2 regions of the Streptomyces sp. NPDC060031 genome follow, and region 1 is predicted to be linked to the other one. Evidence: riboswitches for the same ligand, from Rfam matches in the RefSeq annotation. Region 1 holds a riboswitch; the other holds the start of a gene.
The links. A riboswitch is a leader RNA that binds a small molecule or an ion and turns the genes downstream of it on or off. The one in region 1 is predicted to bind ZMP and ZTP.
Positions count from the first base shown of each region.

Region 2: another riboswitch for ZMP and ZTP. It lies ahead of glyA (serine hydroxymethyltransferase); the one in region 1 lies ahead of ACFWB8_RS16540 (bifunctional 5,10-methylenetetrahydrofolate dehydrogenase/5,10-methenyltetrahydrofolate cyclohydrolase).

Region 1 covers NZ_JBHWVM010000031.1:68,465-75,870, reverse strand. The annotation lists gene ACFWB8_RS16550 (NAD(P)/FAD-dependent oxidoreductase) at 1-398, shown strand, start outside; gene ACFWB8_RS16545 (MAB_1171c family putative transporter) at 395-1,627, shown strand; gene ACFWB8_RS16540 (bifunctional 5,10-methylenetetrahydrofolate dehydrogenase/5,10-methenyltetrahydrofolate cyclohydrolase) at 1,697-2,542, opposite strand; ZMP/ZTP riboswitch at 2,615-2,709, opposite strand; gene ACFWB8_RS16535 (methyltransferase domain-containing protein) at 2,767-3,528, shown strand; gene ACFWB8_RS16530 (RNA polymerase sigma factor) at 3,744-5,330, shown strand; gene ACFWB8_RS16525 (hypothetical protein) at 5,335-7,158, opposite strand; gene ACFWB8_RS16520 (ATP-binding protein) at 7,155-7,406, opposite strand, start outside.
Region 2 covers NZ_JBHWVM010000090.1:7,543-14,948, forward strand. The annotation lists gene ACFWB8_RS30060 (PLP-dependent aminotransferase family protein) at 1-265, shown strand, start outside; gene ACFWB8_RS30065 (hypothetical protein) at 262-1,089, opposite strand; gene ACFWB8_RS30070 (hypothetical protein) at 1,213-1,515, shown strand; gene ACFWB8_RS30075 (glutathionylspermidine synthase family protein) at 1,522-2,724, shown strand; gene rocD (ornithine--oxo-acid transaminase) at 2,742-3,947, opposite strand; ZMP/ZTP riboswitch at 4,057-4,147, shown strand; gene glyA (serine hydroxymethyltransferase) at 4,183-5,460, shown strand; gene trpS (tryptophan--tRNA ligase) at 5,743-6,756, shown strand; gene ACFWB8_RS30095 (2'-5' RNA ligase family protein) at 6,884-7,406, shown strand, end outside.

The DNA.
Region 1 (7,406 bases):
TCCTCTACCCGGGCGCCACCGGCATGAAGCCGCGTGCCGGGGCGGGCCTGCTCAACGGGTACGTCGACCGGCTGATGACCGGTGCCCTCACGAACGAGTCGCTGGCCGCCGCCCTGCTCCAGGTCATCACCATGAACCGGCCGCCCACGTACTGGCTGCGCCCGTCCATGGTCTGGGAGGTGCTGCGGGCCTCGGACCGGGGCGCCCTCAAGGCCGCGCCGCTCACCACGGCCGAGCGGGCCGTGGCCGGCCTCGACCGCGGGACCGGCGCCGCGGACCCGGTGGGCGCGCTGAGCCCGGTGGACGCGGCGGGTCCGGCCGACGCTGTGGGTCCCGTCGACCCGGTGAGCCCCGTCGACCCGGTGGGTCCCGTCGACCCCGTCGGACAGGCCCGATGACGGAAAGCCTGATCCTCTACGTGCCGGGGCTGGTGATCGCCGCGGCGCTGATCGTCAAGGCGCCGACCTTACGCCGGGGCTGGGACCAGCCCCTCATGCGTGCCGTCTGCACCCTGCTGGCGGTCGGCTCCCTCGCCGTGTTCCTCTCGGCGCCCCCGACGATCGTCCTCGTCAACCGCCTGACCGGCATCGTCAACTTCTCGGCACCTCTGGTCTACAGCCTGCTCACCGCGTTCTCGGGCGCCTCCATCGTGCTGATCCTGTACTGGGGCGGGACCCCGACCCCCGGTGTCCGGCGGACCATCCGCGTCACCGTGGCCGCGTACAGCGCCGTCATCGTGCTGATCGTCGCCCTGTTCGCGAAGGGTGACGCGCCGGTCGAGCGGCTGCGCGACATGGACACGTACTACGCGAACACGCCCTGGATCCGCGAGATGATCGTCTGCTACCTGGTGGCCCACACCGTGGGCAGCACCGCGCTCACCCTGCTGTGCCGCAAGTGGCTGCGGCGCCTGACCCCGGCGGCGGGCTCGCCCGGCCCGAAGAATCCGATGCGGCCGCTGCGCACCGGGCTGGCGCTGCTCATGCTCGGCGGAGCCATGGACATGGCCTTCGTCACCGTGAAGTGGATCGCGGTGGGCGCCCACTGGAGCGGTCGTGACTGGGACGGACTGTCCACGTACGGGGCGCCGCCGATCGCGGCCACTGCGGCCCTGCTGGTCGGCACGGGGTTCATCGTGCCGCTCGTCGGCGGCTCGGCGGCCTGGCGGGACTTCAGCGAGTACCGGCGGCTGCAGCCGCTGTGGGCGGCGCTGCGCGGGTTCGCCGCGTCCAGCGTGATGACCGTACCGATGACCTGGTGGTCGCCGGTCGGGATCCGGCTGATCCACCGGGAGTCGGTGATCGACGACGGGATCCTGGCCCTCGCGTGCTGGTTCGACCCCGCCGTACGCAGCCGCGCCCACGAAGCCGCGCTCGCCCAGGGCCTCACCGAACGGGAGGCCTCCCTGGTCGCGGACGCGGCCATGCTCGCCGCGGCCTGCCAGCACCGGGCGGCCGCCGACCGCGCGGGCGACGGCTGCGCCGGGCCGGGCGCGGGGCTCGGCTGCCCGGCCCCGTACCGGATGGACTCCCACCGCCTGGACTCCCAGCCGCTGGCCGAACTGGCGCAGGAGTTCCGCGCCTCCCCCATCGTCGCCGCGGCCCGCCGCCGCGCCTCCGGCGTCTAGTGCCGTGGCCGGGGGATGCGCGACGCCCCGGACCGAAGGGCCCGGGGCGTTCGTCGTGTTCCGGGACCGCTACAGGTCCGCGAGCGACAGCCCGGCCTGCGCGGCGGCGGCCCGGACGGTCTGCTCCAGCAGGACGGCGATGGTCATCGGGCCGACACCGCCCGGGACCGGGGTGATCAGCGAGGCGCGGGCGGCGGCCGACTCGAAGTGGACGTCGCCCACGTTGCCCTCGTTGTAGCCGGCGTCCAGGACGACCGCGCCGTGCTTGATGTCCTCGCCGCGGATGAACTCGGCCTTGCCGACCGCGGCGACCAGCACGTCCGCCTGGCGGACGATCGACGGCAGGTCCACGGTGCGCGAGTGGCAGTAGGTGACGGTGGCGTTCTGCTCCAGGAGCAGCATCCCGGCCGGCTTGCCCAGGATCGCGCTGCGGCCGACCACCACGGCGTGCTTGCCGGTCAGGTCGACGTCGTACTCGGCGAGCAGCCGCATGATGCCGCCGGGGGTGCAGGAGACGAAGCCCGGCAGCCCGAAGCCCATGGCGGCGAAGGAGTGCATGGTGACCCCGTCGACATCCTTGCCGGGGGCGATGGCCTCGAAGGCCGCGCGCTCGTCGATGTGGTGCGGGACGGGGTGCTGGAGCAGGATGCCGCTGATCTCCGGGTCCTCGGAGAGCGCGGTGAGGGCGGCCACCAGCTCCTCGGTGGTGGTCTCGGCCGGGAGCTCCACGTGGCGGGAGGTGATCCCGGCCTTGGCGCAACGGTTCTGCTTCATGCGTACGTAGGTGACGGACGCGGGGTCCTCGCCGACCAGCACGGTCGCGAGGCAGGGGGCGGTGCCGGTGCGCTCGGTGATCTTGGCCGCGTAGGCGGCGGTCTGCTCCGAGATGCGGCGCGCGAGGGCGGTGCCGTCCATCAGCCGGGCGGTGGAGGTGGCGGTCTGGGCAGTCGTCACGGGGTCTCCTGAACGTCGCTGCGGTTCGCGGTAGCGGTTCGCCCAGGCGCGCGGCAGCCGACGTACGACGCGTACGCCGGGCCGCTCCCCGGTGGTGATCCACCCGAACGCCAGTCACGGCCCGGGGCTCACTGTAGTCGACTCATCCGGTGGATGACCGGGGCCCGGGCTGGGACGATCTACGCATGACGCGTACTTTCGACCATCTCGTGGCCGAGGCCGAGTCCGTATCGGTGGACGGCTGGGACTTCTCCTGGCTCGACGGCCGCGCCACCGAGCAGCGCCCCTCCTGGGGCTATCAGCGGCTGCTGGGCGAGCGGCTGGCCCGGGTCCGCTCCGCGCTCGACATCCAGACCGGCGGCGGCGAGGTCCTCGCCGGCTGCGCACCGCTGCCCCCGCTGACGGCGGCCACCGAGTCCTGGCCGCCCAACATCACCAAGGCGACCCGGCTGCTGCACCCGCTCGGCGCGGTCGTGGTCGCGGACGCCGACGAGCCGCCGCTGCCGTTCGGCGACGAGGCCTTCGAGCTCGTCACCAGCAGGCACCCGGTGACCATCTGGTGGGACGAGATCGCGCGGGTGCTCCGGCCCGCCGGCACCTACCTGTCCCAGCAGGTCGGTCCGGCGAGCGTCTTCGAGCTGGTCGAGTACTTCCTCGGGCCCCAGCCGGAGGAGGCCCGGCGCGGCCGGCACCCCGACGACGCCGTGGCGGACGCCACGAAGGCCGGCCTCGAGGTCGTCGATCTGCGCTCGGAACGACTGCGAACGGAGTTCCACGACATCGGAGCCGTGATCTACTTTCTCCGGAAGGTGATCTGGATGGTGCCCGGCTTCACGGTCGGGCAGTACCGGGACCGGTTGCGCGAGCTGCACGAACAGATCGAACGCGAAGGCCCGTTCGTCGCACACACCGCCCGTTTCCTCATCGAGGCCCGCAAAACGGGCTGACGGATGGGGCCGACGGAACCGCGCCGGATTGGTTGCCCCGCCACAGCGTGGCGCAGGTCACTCAATTCAGCGCGTAACGAATCGACTCGGGCATGCGATGAACCGACAGGTGTCCTCGCGCGGCCCCGGAATACAGACCCCCCTCGGGTCTGTTTCCCAAGTTCGCGCGATGATGTCCCGCCCACCCCTTATCTGTTCGCAACGAGAGGCTCCTTGTGTCGCTCAGCCCGTCCCGTACGTTCCCCACGGAGATCGCCGAATCCGAGGCCCTTGTCGCGCTTGTCGAGCGCGGCCGCGAGCAGGGTCACATCAACGGTGACGACGTGCGCCAGGCCTTCGAGGCCGGCCGCATCCCGGTGGACCAGTGGAAGCGGGTCCTGCGCAGCCTGAACCAGGTCCTGGACGAGGAGGGCGTCGCGCTGCACGTCAGCGCCGCGCCCGCCACGAAGGTTGCCGCCAAGAAGCCGCGCAAGGCGGCCGCTGCCCCGGCCCGCACCGCCACCAAGAAGGCTGCCGCCGCGCCGCGCCCCATCGGCGCGCGCAAGACCTCGGCCACCAGTCCGGCCCCGGGCACCGCTGCGGCGATATCCGCTCCGTCGGCCGCCGCCACCGAGGACGAGGCGACGGCCGAGGCCGTCGCCGAGCCGAAGAAGCGGACGGTCAAGAAGACCGCCGCGAAGAAGACCGCCACCAAGAAGACGGCGGCGAAGAAGACCGGCGCCAAGGACGGCGACGAGGCCGAGACCCCGGCGGCCGTGGGCGAGGACTGGGCAGCCGAGGACCTCGCCGACGACGCCGAGGAGGAGACCCCCAAGCCCGGCGGCACCCAGGGCTTCGTCCTGTCCGACGACGACGAGGACGACGCCCCGGCGCAGACGGTCATGGTGGCCGGCGCCACCGCCGACCCCGTCAAGGACTACCTGAAGCTGATCGGCAAGGTGCCGCTCCTCAACGCCGAGCAGGAGGTCGAGCTCGCCAAGCGCATCGAGGCGGGTCTCTTCTCCGAGTACAAGCTCGAAGAGGAGGAGGACCACAAGCCCGCCTTCAAGCGCGAGCTGGAGATCCTTGTCGAGGACGGCCGCCGGGCCAAGAACCACCTGCTGGAGGCCAACCTCCGCCTCGTGGTCTCCCTGGCCAAGCGCTACACCGGCCGCGGCATGCTCTTCCTGGACCTGATCCAGGAGGGCAACGTCGGCCTGATCCGCGCCGTGGAGAAGTTCGACTACACCAAGGGCTTCAAGTTCTCCACGTACGCGACCTGGTGGATCCGCCAGGCGATCACGCGTGCCATGGCGGACCAGTCGCGCACCATCCGCATCCCCGTCCACATGGTCGAGATCATCAACAAGCTGGCCCGCGTCCAGCGCCAGATGCTCCAGGACCTCGGCCGGGAGCCCACTCCGGAGGAGCTGGGCAAGGAGCTCGACATGACCCCCGAGAAGGTCATCGAGGTCCAGAAGTACGGCCGCGAGCCGATCTCCCTGCACACCCCCCTGGGTGAGGAGGGCGACAGCGAGTTCGGCGACCTCATCGAGGACTCCGAGGCGGTCGTCCCGGCCGACGCCGTGAGCTTCACCTTCCTCCAGGAGCAGCTCCAGTCGATCCTGGGCACGCTCTCCGAGCGCGAGGCGGGCGTGGTCTCCATGCGTTACGGCCTCAACGACGGCCAGCCGAAGACCCTGGACGAGATCGGCCGCGTGTACGGGGTCACCCGTGAGCGCATCCGCCAGATCGAGTCCAAGACCATGTCGAAGCTGCGCCACCCGTCGCGTTCGCAGGTGCTGCGCGACTACCTCGACTAAACCGTCAGGTCAGTCGGAAGACGGGCCCTCGTGGCGTGAACGGCAGGGAAGCACCCTGCGGAACCAGATAGGCGTGCTCGCGCCGGATCCGCAGGGTGTCGCACCACCCGTCCGTGATCACCAGAACCGGGGCCCCGGGCGGGAAGTCCTCCGCCCGCTGGAGCAGGTCGATGCCCGGTTGCAGTTCCGTGCCGCCGCGGCCGCGCACCCGTACCCGGCCCGCGATCTCGCTCGGGGGCAGATAGCCCGCGTCGTACGGCGCCGCGTCACAGAACACGACGCGTGCCGCCGTTACGTCGCGGGCCCGTGCGTACGAGGCGATCGCGCCCAGCGCCTTGCCGAGCAGGGCGGCGTTCATGGACCCCGAGGTGTCGAGCACCACGCCGAAGGTGCAGCGGGCGATCTCCTCGGGCGGGAAGTACCGGCCCGCGCGGGGGATGTCCGGGGTGGACGCCTGGCGGCGTGCCGGGCGCGCGTAGGACCGTACGGCCACGGGACGCGGCACGTACTCGTCGAACCAGCGGGCGAGGCGGGCGTCCCAGGGCACCGGCGGGTGCGCCAAGGCCCGGATCTCCTGGATCAGCCCGGCGGGCAACAGCCCGCGCTCCCCGTACGCGTGCAGGTCGAAGCCCTGGACCAGGGCCCGCCGGTAGAAGCCGTCCAGATCGCTGTACGGGCCGCTCCCCGGGTGGGGCAGCGGCTCGCCCAGGATGTCCCCGAGGCCCTTGCCGCGCAGGGTCGCGAGCCGGCGCATCCGGCGCAGGTCGGTGGTGATGCGGTCGTAGACCTCCTCGACCGAGAGGTCCTTCAGCGCCGGGTCGTGGAGCAGCCCTTCGGGCATCTCGCCGACCCCCATCTCCACGAGCCAGCCGTTGACCACGTAGTCGGCGGCCACGTTGTGCAGGTACGGGTCGCGTGCGCCGCGGCGCTCGCCGTGGCGCAGGGCGGCGTGCAGCATCTCGTGGGCGAGGATGAACCGCCATTCGCCGTCGGTGAAGGTGCGCAGCGGGTTGACGTAGATCTCGCCGGCGCTCGCGCTGACGGCGGCGATGGCGATGCCCTGGGAGCGGGCGAGTTCGGCGTCGGCGACGATCTCCAGGCCGGCGGCGAGGCCGCCGAGCAGCGGGTAGGAGGAGACGAACCAGTTCAGCGCCCGGTCCCACGGGTGCCGGCGTACGCGCTCTCCCGTGATCCGGTCGCGGCGGCCGCCCGCGACGTCCATGGCGGCGGAGACGCTGCGGGTCAGGGCGTGCGCGAAGGCCGTCTCCCAGTCGGGGGCGGCGCTGTTCCCCCAGGCCGGCCAGGTGACCAGGACCTGGTCGGGGTGGTCCCCGGCGGTGCCGCAGCGCTCGTAGGCGGCGGGGATGCCGTCGCGGCGCCAGCGGGCGGCGAGCAGTTCCTCGTCGCCGCCGGGGTACTGGGCGGGGAGGTGGTCGGGGGCCCGGCCGACGGAGAAGGTCAGCAGGAAGCGGTTGACGACGGCGCAGCGGGCGGCGAGGTCGAAGCGGTCGGGCTGCGGACGGTCCTCGTCCCCGTCGGCGGGGACGTGGCCGAAGCCGAGGTGGAGCAGGGCGTGGGCGATCGTCCAGGCCCACTCCCGGGGGTCGGCCCGTCGGGTGGGGTGGACGTGGATCGTGCCGTTGGAGGTCACGACGGCCAGTCCCCCGGTGGGGGCGGCCGCGCAGCCGGCCTCGCGGCAGATGTTCCCCTCGACGGCGGCGAGGGCCGGGTTCCGTTTGACCAGGGCCAGGCCCTCGGCGAAGGCCTGGGTGGCGGGGTCGGCCTTGGTCTCCTTGCCGTTCTTGCCGCGCGGGGCGCCGCGGCTCACCGGCGGGCCTCGACCAGGCGGGGCATGTCGCGGGCGGCCTCGATCAGGAACCAGCCGGGCAGGACCGGCAGCCCGTCGCCGTCGTCGGCGATGACGGTCTGGGCGACCTCGACGGAGATTTCGGCGAGCTGCACGAGCAGGGACTTGGCGCGGTAGGCGGTCTGCCGGACGGCGGGCGAGACGTGTTCGCGCTGCGCCGGGAGTTCCTTGATCAGGCGGCCGCGGAAGGCCTCGGCCAGGTAGTACAG
Region 2 (7,406 bases), on a different contig from region 1:
CGAGCTGGTCGCGGCCGTCTCGGGCCGGGTGGACGTCTCGGGCATCGCGGCGGGGCTGCACGCGGTGCTGGACCTGCCGCCGGGCACCGAGCGCGAGGTGATGCGGTCGGCGGCCTGGCAGGACCTGGCCGTACACCCGCTGTCGTCCTTCCGGCACCCGGACTCGGTGGTCCCGCCCCGCGAGGCGCTGGTCGTCGGGTACGGGACCCCGCCGGTCAGCGCCTGGTCGGCGACCCTGGCCGCGCTGGTCGCGGCGCTGCCCTAGGCAGTCGCCCCCGGCTCCTCGGCCGGGGGTTCGCCGAAGCGGGCCAGGGCCAGGGCTCCGGCGACGGCCACCACGAAGCCCGTCACCGCCAGCCAGGCCAGTCCCTCGCGGGGGCGGTCGCCGAGCCAGACCACGCCCACCGCCGCCGGGCCGATCGTCTCGCCGAGCACCAGCCCGGCCGTCGCCGCCGTCACCGAGCCGCGCTGCAGGGCCGAGGTGAGCAGCAGGAAGCCGGCGCCCCCGCCCAGCAGCAGTGCGTACAGCGCCGGGTTGGTGAGCGACGGCCCGTCGATGAGGCGGACGGACACCTCCACCACCCCGAAGCCCGTGCCGGCCGCGAGGCCCAGCACCAGGGCCCGGGGCCGGTCCGGCAGCCCGCCCGACACCGCTCCCACCAGCAGTACCAGTCCCGCCACGGCCAGCAGTCCCAGCTTCAGCTCCAGCGACCCCTTCCCGGAGCCCTCCTCCCCGGACGCCAGCCCGAGCATGAGCAGCCCCGCGCAGACCACCGTGACGGCGGCCCACTCGCTCCTGCTCAGCCGCGTCCCCAGCAGCCGCGCCGCGACCACCGCCGTGACGGCGAGGCTGGCCGCCAGCGCCGCCCCCACCGCGTAGATCGGGATGTGCCGCAGCGCCACGATCTGCAGGACGAAGCCGACCCCGTCCAGCCCGAGTCCGGCGAGGTACCGCCACTGGCGCAGGGCCCGTAGCAGCAGGGCGGTGTCCACTCCGGAGCCGGTACCCGGCTCCGCCGCCCGCGCGGCCACCGCCTGGAGGACCGACGCCGTACCGAAGCAGACCGCCGCACCGAGCGCGCAAATCATCCCAATGAGCACGAACCGACTGTAGGTGAAGGGTGTGACCAGGGTATGGCGACGGCCGGATTCCATCGGTCCGGGGCACCGCTCTACTCTGTCGGCAGCACGCCACCAGGGGAGCCGCCACAGATGGACACCAGCAGCAGTACCAACCAGCGCCGTATGCGCTCCGGCACCGTCGCGCTCGGCGGCATGGGCCTGCTCGCGGCGGCCCTGGTCGCCTGCGGCAGCAGCAACGAGCCCGACAAGCGCTGCGCCGACCGCGTCACGATGGAGAAGCTGAACACCAAGGAGTGCAAGAGCGGCGGCCGCGGCTCGTACTACTACGGCGGCAGCACCGCCAACAACCGGGTCAGCGGCGGCAGCTTCGACAAGTCGGCGGTCACGCGCGGCGGCATCGGCGGCAGCCACACCGGCTCCAGCGGCGGCTGATCCCCGATGGAACGCCACACCATCGAACCCCGCCCGGACTGGCAGCGGACGGTGGAGGAGCAGGGGCTGATCTACCCCCTCACCCGCTACCCCGACGACACCCTGCGCCCGTACTGGGACGAGAGCGCGTACTACTCCTTCTCGCTCCCCGAGGTCGAGGCGCTGGAGAACGTCGTCGAGGAACTGCACGCCATGTGCCTGGCGGCCGCCGCGCACATCGTCGAGCACGACCGCTTCGCGGACCTCGGCATCACCGACCCGCAGCTCGCGGTCCGCATCGCCGAGTCCTGGCGGCGGCGCGCCGAACAGCCCTCCCTGTACGGGCGGTTCGACCTGCGCTACGACGGCTCCGGCAGCCCGGCCAAGATGCTGGAGTACAACGCCGACACCCCGACCTCCCTCGTGGAGGCGGCGAGCCCGCAGTGGTTCTGGATGGAGGAGCGCTTCCCCGGCGCCGACCAGTGGAACTCCCTGCACGAGCGCCTCGTCGACGCCTGGCGCCGGCAGGCGGAGCTGCTCCCGCCCGGCCCGCTGCACTTCGCGCACTCCGAGACCGACGAGCTCGGCGAGGACCTGATGACGGTCGCCTACCTCCAGGAGACCGCCGAGCAGGCGGGCCTGGAGACCGAGGCCCTCTCCGTCGAACAGATCGGCTGGGACAGCCTGTCCGGCCGGTTCGTGGACCACAAGCTCCGCTTCATCCGCAGCTGCTTCAAGCTCTACCCGTGGGAGTGGCTGGCCGCCGACGAGTTCGGCCCGCAGGTCCTCGGCACGTACGACCACGGCGGCGGCTCCGGCTCGACCGTGTGGATCGAGCCGATGTGGAAGATGCTGCTGTCCAACAAGGCGCTGCTGGCGGTCCTGTGGGAGCTCTTCCCGGAGCACCCGAACCTGCTGCCCGCCTACCTCGACGGACCGCGCGAGCTCGCGGAGGCCGGCGGCATCGGGTACGTCGCGAAGCCGCTGCTGGGGCGCGAGGGCGCCGGGGTGACGCTGCACCCGGCGGACGGGAGCGGCGAGCCGTTCGTCCCGGTCGAGGGGGAGGCGTACTGCTTCCAGGGCCTCGCCCCGCTGCCCGACTTCGACGGCAACCGGGTGGTGCTCGGCGCGTGGGTCGTCGAGGACGAGGCGGCGGGGCTCGGCATCCGCGAATCGGCGGGGCCGGTCACGGACGAGTACGCCCGCTTCCTGCCCCACGTCATTTTGTGAGACGCGGCATCCTCTGATCAGGCGGACAGCACCGACCTGAGCTGGTCCAGGCCCCAGTCCAGGTCCTCCTTGGTGATCACCAGCGGCGGCGCGATGCGGATCGTGGAACCGTGGGTGTCCTTCACCAGCACCCCGAGCTCCATCAGCTTCTCGGAGATCTCCCGGCCGGTCCCGAGCGCCGGGTCGATGTCGACGCCGGCCCACAGCCCGCGTCCCCGTACGGCCGTCACCGCGCCCCCGCCGACCAGCAGGTTCAGCTCCCGGTGCAGGTGGTCGCCGAGTTCGGTGGCGCGCTGCTGGTACTCGCCGGTGCGGAGCATCGCGATGACCTCCAGGGCCACGGCGCAGGCGAGCGGGTTGCCGCCGAAGGTGGAGCCGTGCTCGCCCGCCTTGAACACGCCGAGCACGTCCCGGTCGGCGACGACCGCGGAGACGGGCACGACCCCGCCGCCGAGGGCCTTGCCGAGGATGTACACGTCCGGCACGACGTCCTCGTGCTCGCACGCGAAGGTCCTGCCGGTGCGGCCCAGGCCCGACTGGATCTCGTCCGCCATGAACAGGACGCCCCGCGCGCGCGTCAGTTCCCGTACGCCGCGCAGGTATCCGGCGGGCGGCACGAGGACTCCCGCCTCGCCCTGGATCGGCTCCAGCAGTACGGCCACGGTGTTCTCGGTGACGGCCGCGGCGAGCGCGGTGAGGTCCCCGTACGGGACGATCTCGAAGCCCGGGGTGTACGGCCCGAAGTGGTCGCGGGCGTCGTGGTCGGTGGAGAAGGAGACGATCGTCGTCGTGCGGCCGTGGAAGTTGTCGGCAGCGACCACGATCTTGGCGTGGCCGTCCGGGACGCCCTTGACCTCGTAGCCCCACTTGCGGGCGGTCTTCACGGCCGTCTCCACGGCCTCCGCGCCCGTGTTCATGGGCAGCACCATCTCCTTGCCGCACAGCGCGGCGAGTTCGGTGCAGAAGTCGGCGAAGCGGTCGTGGTGGAAGGCGCGGGAGGTGAGCGTGACCCGCTCCAGCTGGGCGCGGGCCGCGTCGAGGAGGCGGCGGTTCGCGTGGCCGAAGTTGAGGGCCGAGTAGCCCGCCAGCATGTCCAGGTACCGGCGGCCCTCCACGTCGGTCATCCACGCGCCGTCCGCGGTCGCGATGACGACGGGCAGCGGGTGGTAGTTGTGCGCGCTGTGCGCGTCGGCGGAACGGATGGCATCAGCAGTTGTCGACACGGGGTCTCCGATCGTCCGTCAGGCCTGTGACGAGGGTGGCGTCACCCTCCATCCTCGCTCGTATACCGGACGGAGAAACCTTTCTCGTGGCGCGCCCGCTAAGGTGGCCGGTACGCACGACGACTGGCGCACGGAGAACCGACTCCGGGGGAGTCGTGCGGGCACGACCGCACACAGGGCCGCTCGCCTGGGCCTCGCGGGGACGAGATCTGACATCGACCCCGGAGGAGCCGCCATGACCGCGCGCCAGCCGTCCGCCCATCCCGCCCTTTTCGCGACCGACCCCGAACTGGCGTCGTTCGTCGCGGCGGAGGAATCCCTGCAGGCCGAGACCCTGCGCCTGATCCCGAGCGAGAACTACGTGTCCGCGGCGGTGCTGGAGGCCTCCGGCACGGTGCTGCAGAACAAGTACAGCGAGGGCTACCCCGGCCGCCGGTACTACGAGGGCCAGCAGAACATCGACCGCGTCGAGGCGCTGGCCGTCGAGCGGGCGAAGGGCCTGTTCGGGGTGGACCACGCGAACGTGCAGCCGTACTCCGGCTCGCCGGCCAACCTGGCGGTGTACCTGGCCTTCGCGAAGCCCGGCGACACCGTGATGGGCATGGCCCTGCCGATGGGCGGGCACCTGACCCACGGCTGGGGCGTGTCGGCGACGGGCTCGTGGTTCCGGGGCGTGCAGTACGGGGTCTCCGCCGGGACGGGGCTCATCGACTACGACGCGGTGCGCGACCTCGCGCTGGCCGAGCGGCCGAAAATCATCTTCTGCGGTGGCACGGCGCTGCCCCGGACGATCGACTTCGCGGCCTTCGCGTCCATCGCCGAGGAGGCGGGCTCGATCCTGGTGGCGGACGTGGCGCACATCGCGGGCCTCATCGCGGGCGGCGCGCACCCGTCCCCGGTGGGCCACGTGGACGTGATCTCCACGACCACGCACAAGACCCTGCGCGGTCCTCGCGGCGCGATGCTGATGTGCCGGTCGGAGCACGCGAAGGCGATCGACAAGGCGGTGTTCCCCGGCCTCCAGGGCGGCCCGCACAACCAGACGACGGCCGGTATCGCGGTGGCGCTGCACGAGGCGGCGCAGCCGTCGTTCGTGTCGTACGCGCACGCGGTCGTCGCCAACGCGAAGGCGCTGGCCGCGGAGCTGCTGGCCCGGGGCTTCGACCTGGTGTCGGGCGGTACGGACAACCACCTGATCCTGATGGACCTGACGTCGCGGGACGTCCCGGGCAAGGTCGCGGCGAAGGCGCTGGACCGGGCGGGGATCGTGGTGAACTACAACACGGTGCCGTTCGATCCGCGCAAGCCGTTCGACCCGTCGGGGATCCGGATCGGTACGCCGTCGCTGACGTCGCGGGGGCTGTCGACGCAGCACATGCCGGTGGTCGCGGACTGGATCTCCCGTGCGGTGGACGCGGCCGCGAAGTCCGACGAGGCGGCCCTCGCCGCGGTCCGTGCGGAGGTCGCGGACCTGATGTCCGCCTTCCCGGCCCCGGGCCTGCCGCAGCCGTAACCCCGCGCCGCCGTTGCCGGGGGCCGGCCCCCGGACCCCCGCGCCTCAAACGCCGGCGGGGCTGGATCTTGGCTGTTGCCGTCTGCTTCGTGCCGCACCGTCTCCGCCGGAGACGGGAAAGCGGTCGCTTGCTCCGGGCAAGATCCGGCCGCGCGGCTACGCGTGAGTACGGGCACGGGCGCCCGCGCCGCCCGGGGCGCGGGGGCGGCCCCGGGCCGGGCCCCGCCCGGATCCGGCCAGCGCAGGGGCGGAGCCCCGTCCCGCACCTGAGAGAATGAAGCCATGGCTTCTGATCGTCCTCGCGCGCTCTCCGGTATCCAGCCCACCTCCGGTTCGTTCCACCTCGGGAACTACCTCGGAGCCATCCGCCAGTACGTGGCCCTGCAGGACACGCACGACGCCTTCTACATGGTCGTCGACCTGCACGCGATCACCATGCCGCAGGACCCGAAGGATCTGCGGGCCAACACCCGGCTCTCCGCCGCGCAGCTCCTCGCGGCCGGGCTGGACCCCGAGCGCTGCACGCTCTTCATCCAGAGCCACGTCCCCGAGCACGCGCAGCTCGGCTGGGTCATGAACTGCATCACCGGCTTCGGCGAGGCCAGCCGGATGACCCAGTTCAAGGACAAGTCCGCCAAGCAGGGCGCGAGCAACGCCACCGTCGGCCTCTTCACGTACCCGATCCTCCAGGTCGCCGACATCCTGCTCTACCAGGCGGACGCCGTGCCCGTGGGCGAGGACCAGCGCCAGCACATCGAGCTGACCCGCGACCTGGCCGAGCGCTTCAACCAGCGCTTCGGCGACACCTTCACCCTCCCCGCGGCGCACATCGTCAAGGAGGTCGCGAAGATCTACGACCTCCAGGACCCGTCGATCAAGATGTCGAAGTCGGCGTCCTCCCCGAAGGGCCTGATCAACCTCCTCGACGAGCCCAAGGCCACCGAGAAGAAGATCAAGAGCGCGGTCACCGACACCGAGGCCGTGATCCGTTTCGACGCCGTGGAGAAGCCCGGCGTCAGCAACCTGCTCACGATCTTCTCCACGCTCACGGGCGAGAGCATCCCCGCCCTGGAGGCCCGCTACGAGGGCAAGGGCTACGGCGCGCTCAAGACCGACCTGGCCGGTGTGATGGTCGATTTCGTCACACCGTTCAAGCAGCGCACCCAGGAGTACCTGGACGACCCGGAGACCCTGGACTCCCTGCTGGCCAAGGGCGCGGAGAAGGCGCGGGCGGTCGCCGCGGAGACCCTGGCGCAGGCCTACGACAGGCTGGGACTCCTCCCCGCGAAGCACTGAGCGGAAGAGGGCCCTGGCGATCTGGGGGGTGCTGGCGCCACACTGGGGCGGCAGCACTCACACAGGCAGCGCGCGACCGGCACTCAGGCAGCGCCCGATGACCGGAACGACGACGGAGGAGAGACTCGTGGGGACCGTAACGCTCGGCGTTTCGATCGCGGTCCCGGAGCCGTACGGCAGCCAGCTCCAGGAGCGGCGCGCGGGCTTCGGGGACGCTGCCGCGCACGGCATCCCCACGCACGTCACCCTCGTGCCGCCCACCGAGGTGGAGGCGGACCGGCTTCCGGAGATCCGCGCCCACCTCGCCGACGTGGCGGCGTCCTGCCGCCCCTTCCCGATGCGGCTGGCCGGCACGGGCACCTTCCGCCCCCTCTCGCCGGTCGTCTTCGTCAAGGTCGTCGAGGGCGCCACGGGCTGCACCCGCCTCCAGGGCCGGGTCCGCGACCCCGAGGGTCCGCTCAGCCGCGAGCTGGCGTTCCCGTACCACCCGCACGTCACGGTCGCCCACGGGATCTCCGAGGAAGCGATGGACCTGGCGTTCAGCGCGCTCGCGGAGTACTCCGCGGACTGGGTCTGCCGCGGATTCGCCCTCTACGAGCAGGGCTCGGACGGGGTCTGGCGCAAGCTCCGCGAGTACCCCTTCGGCAGCG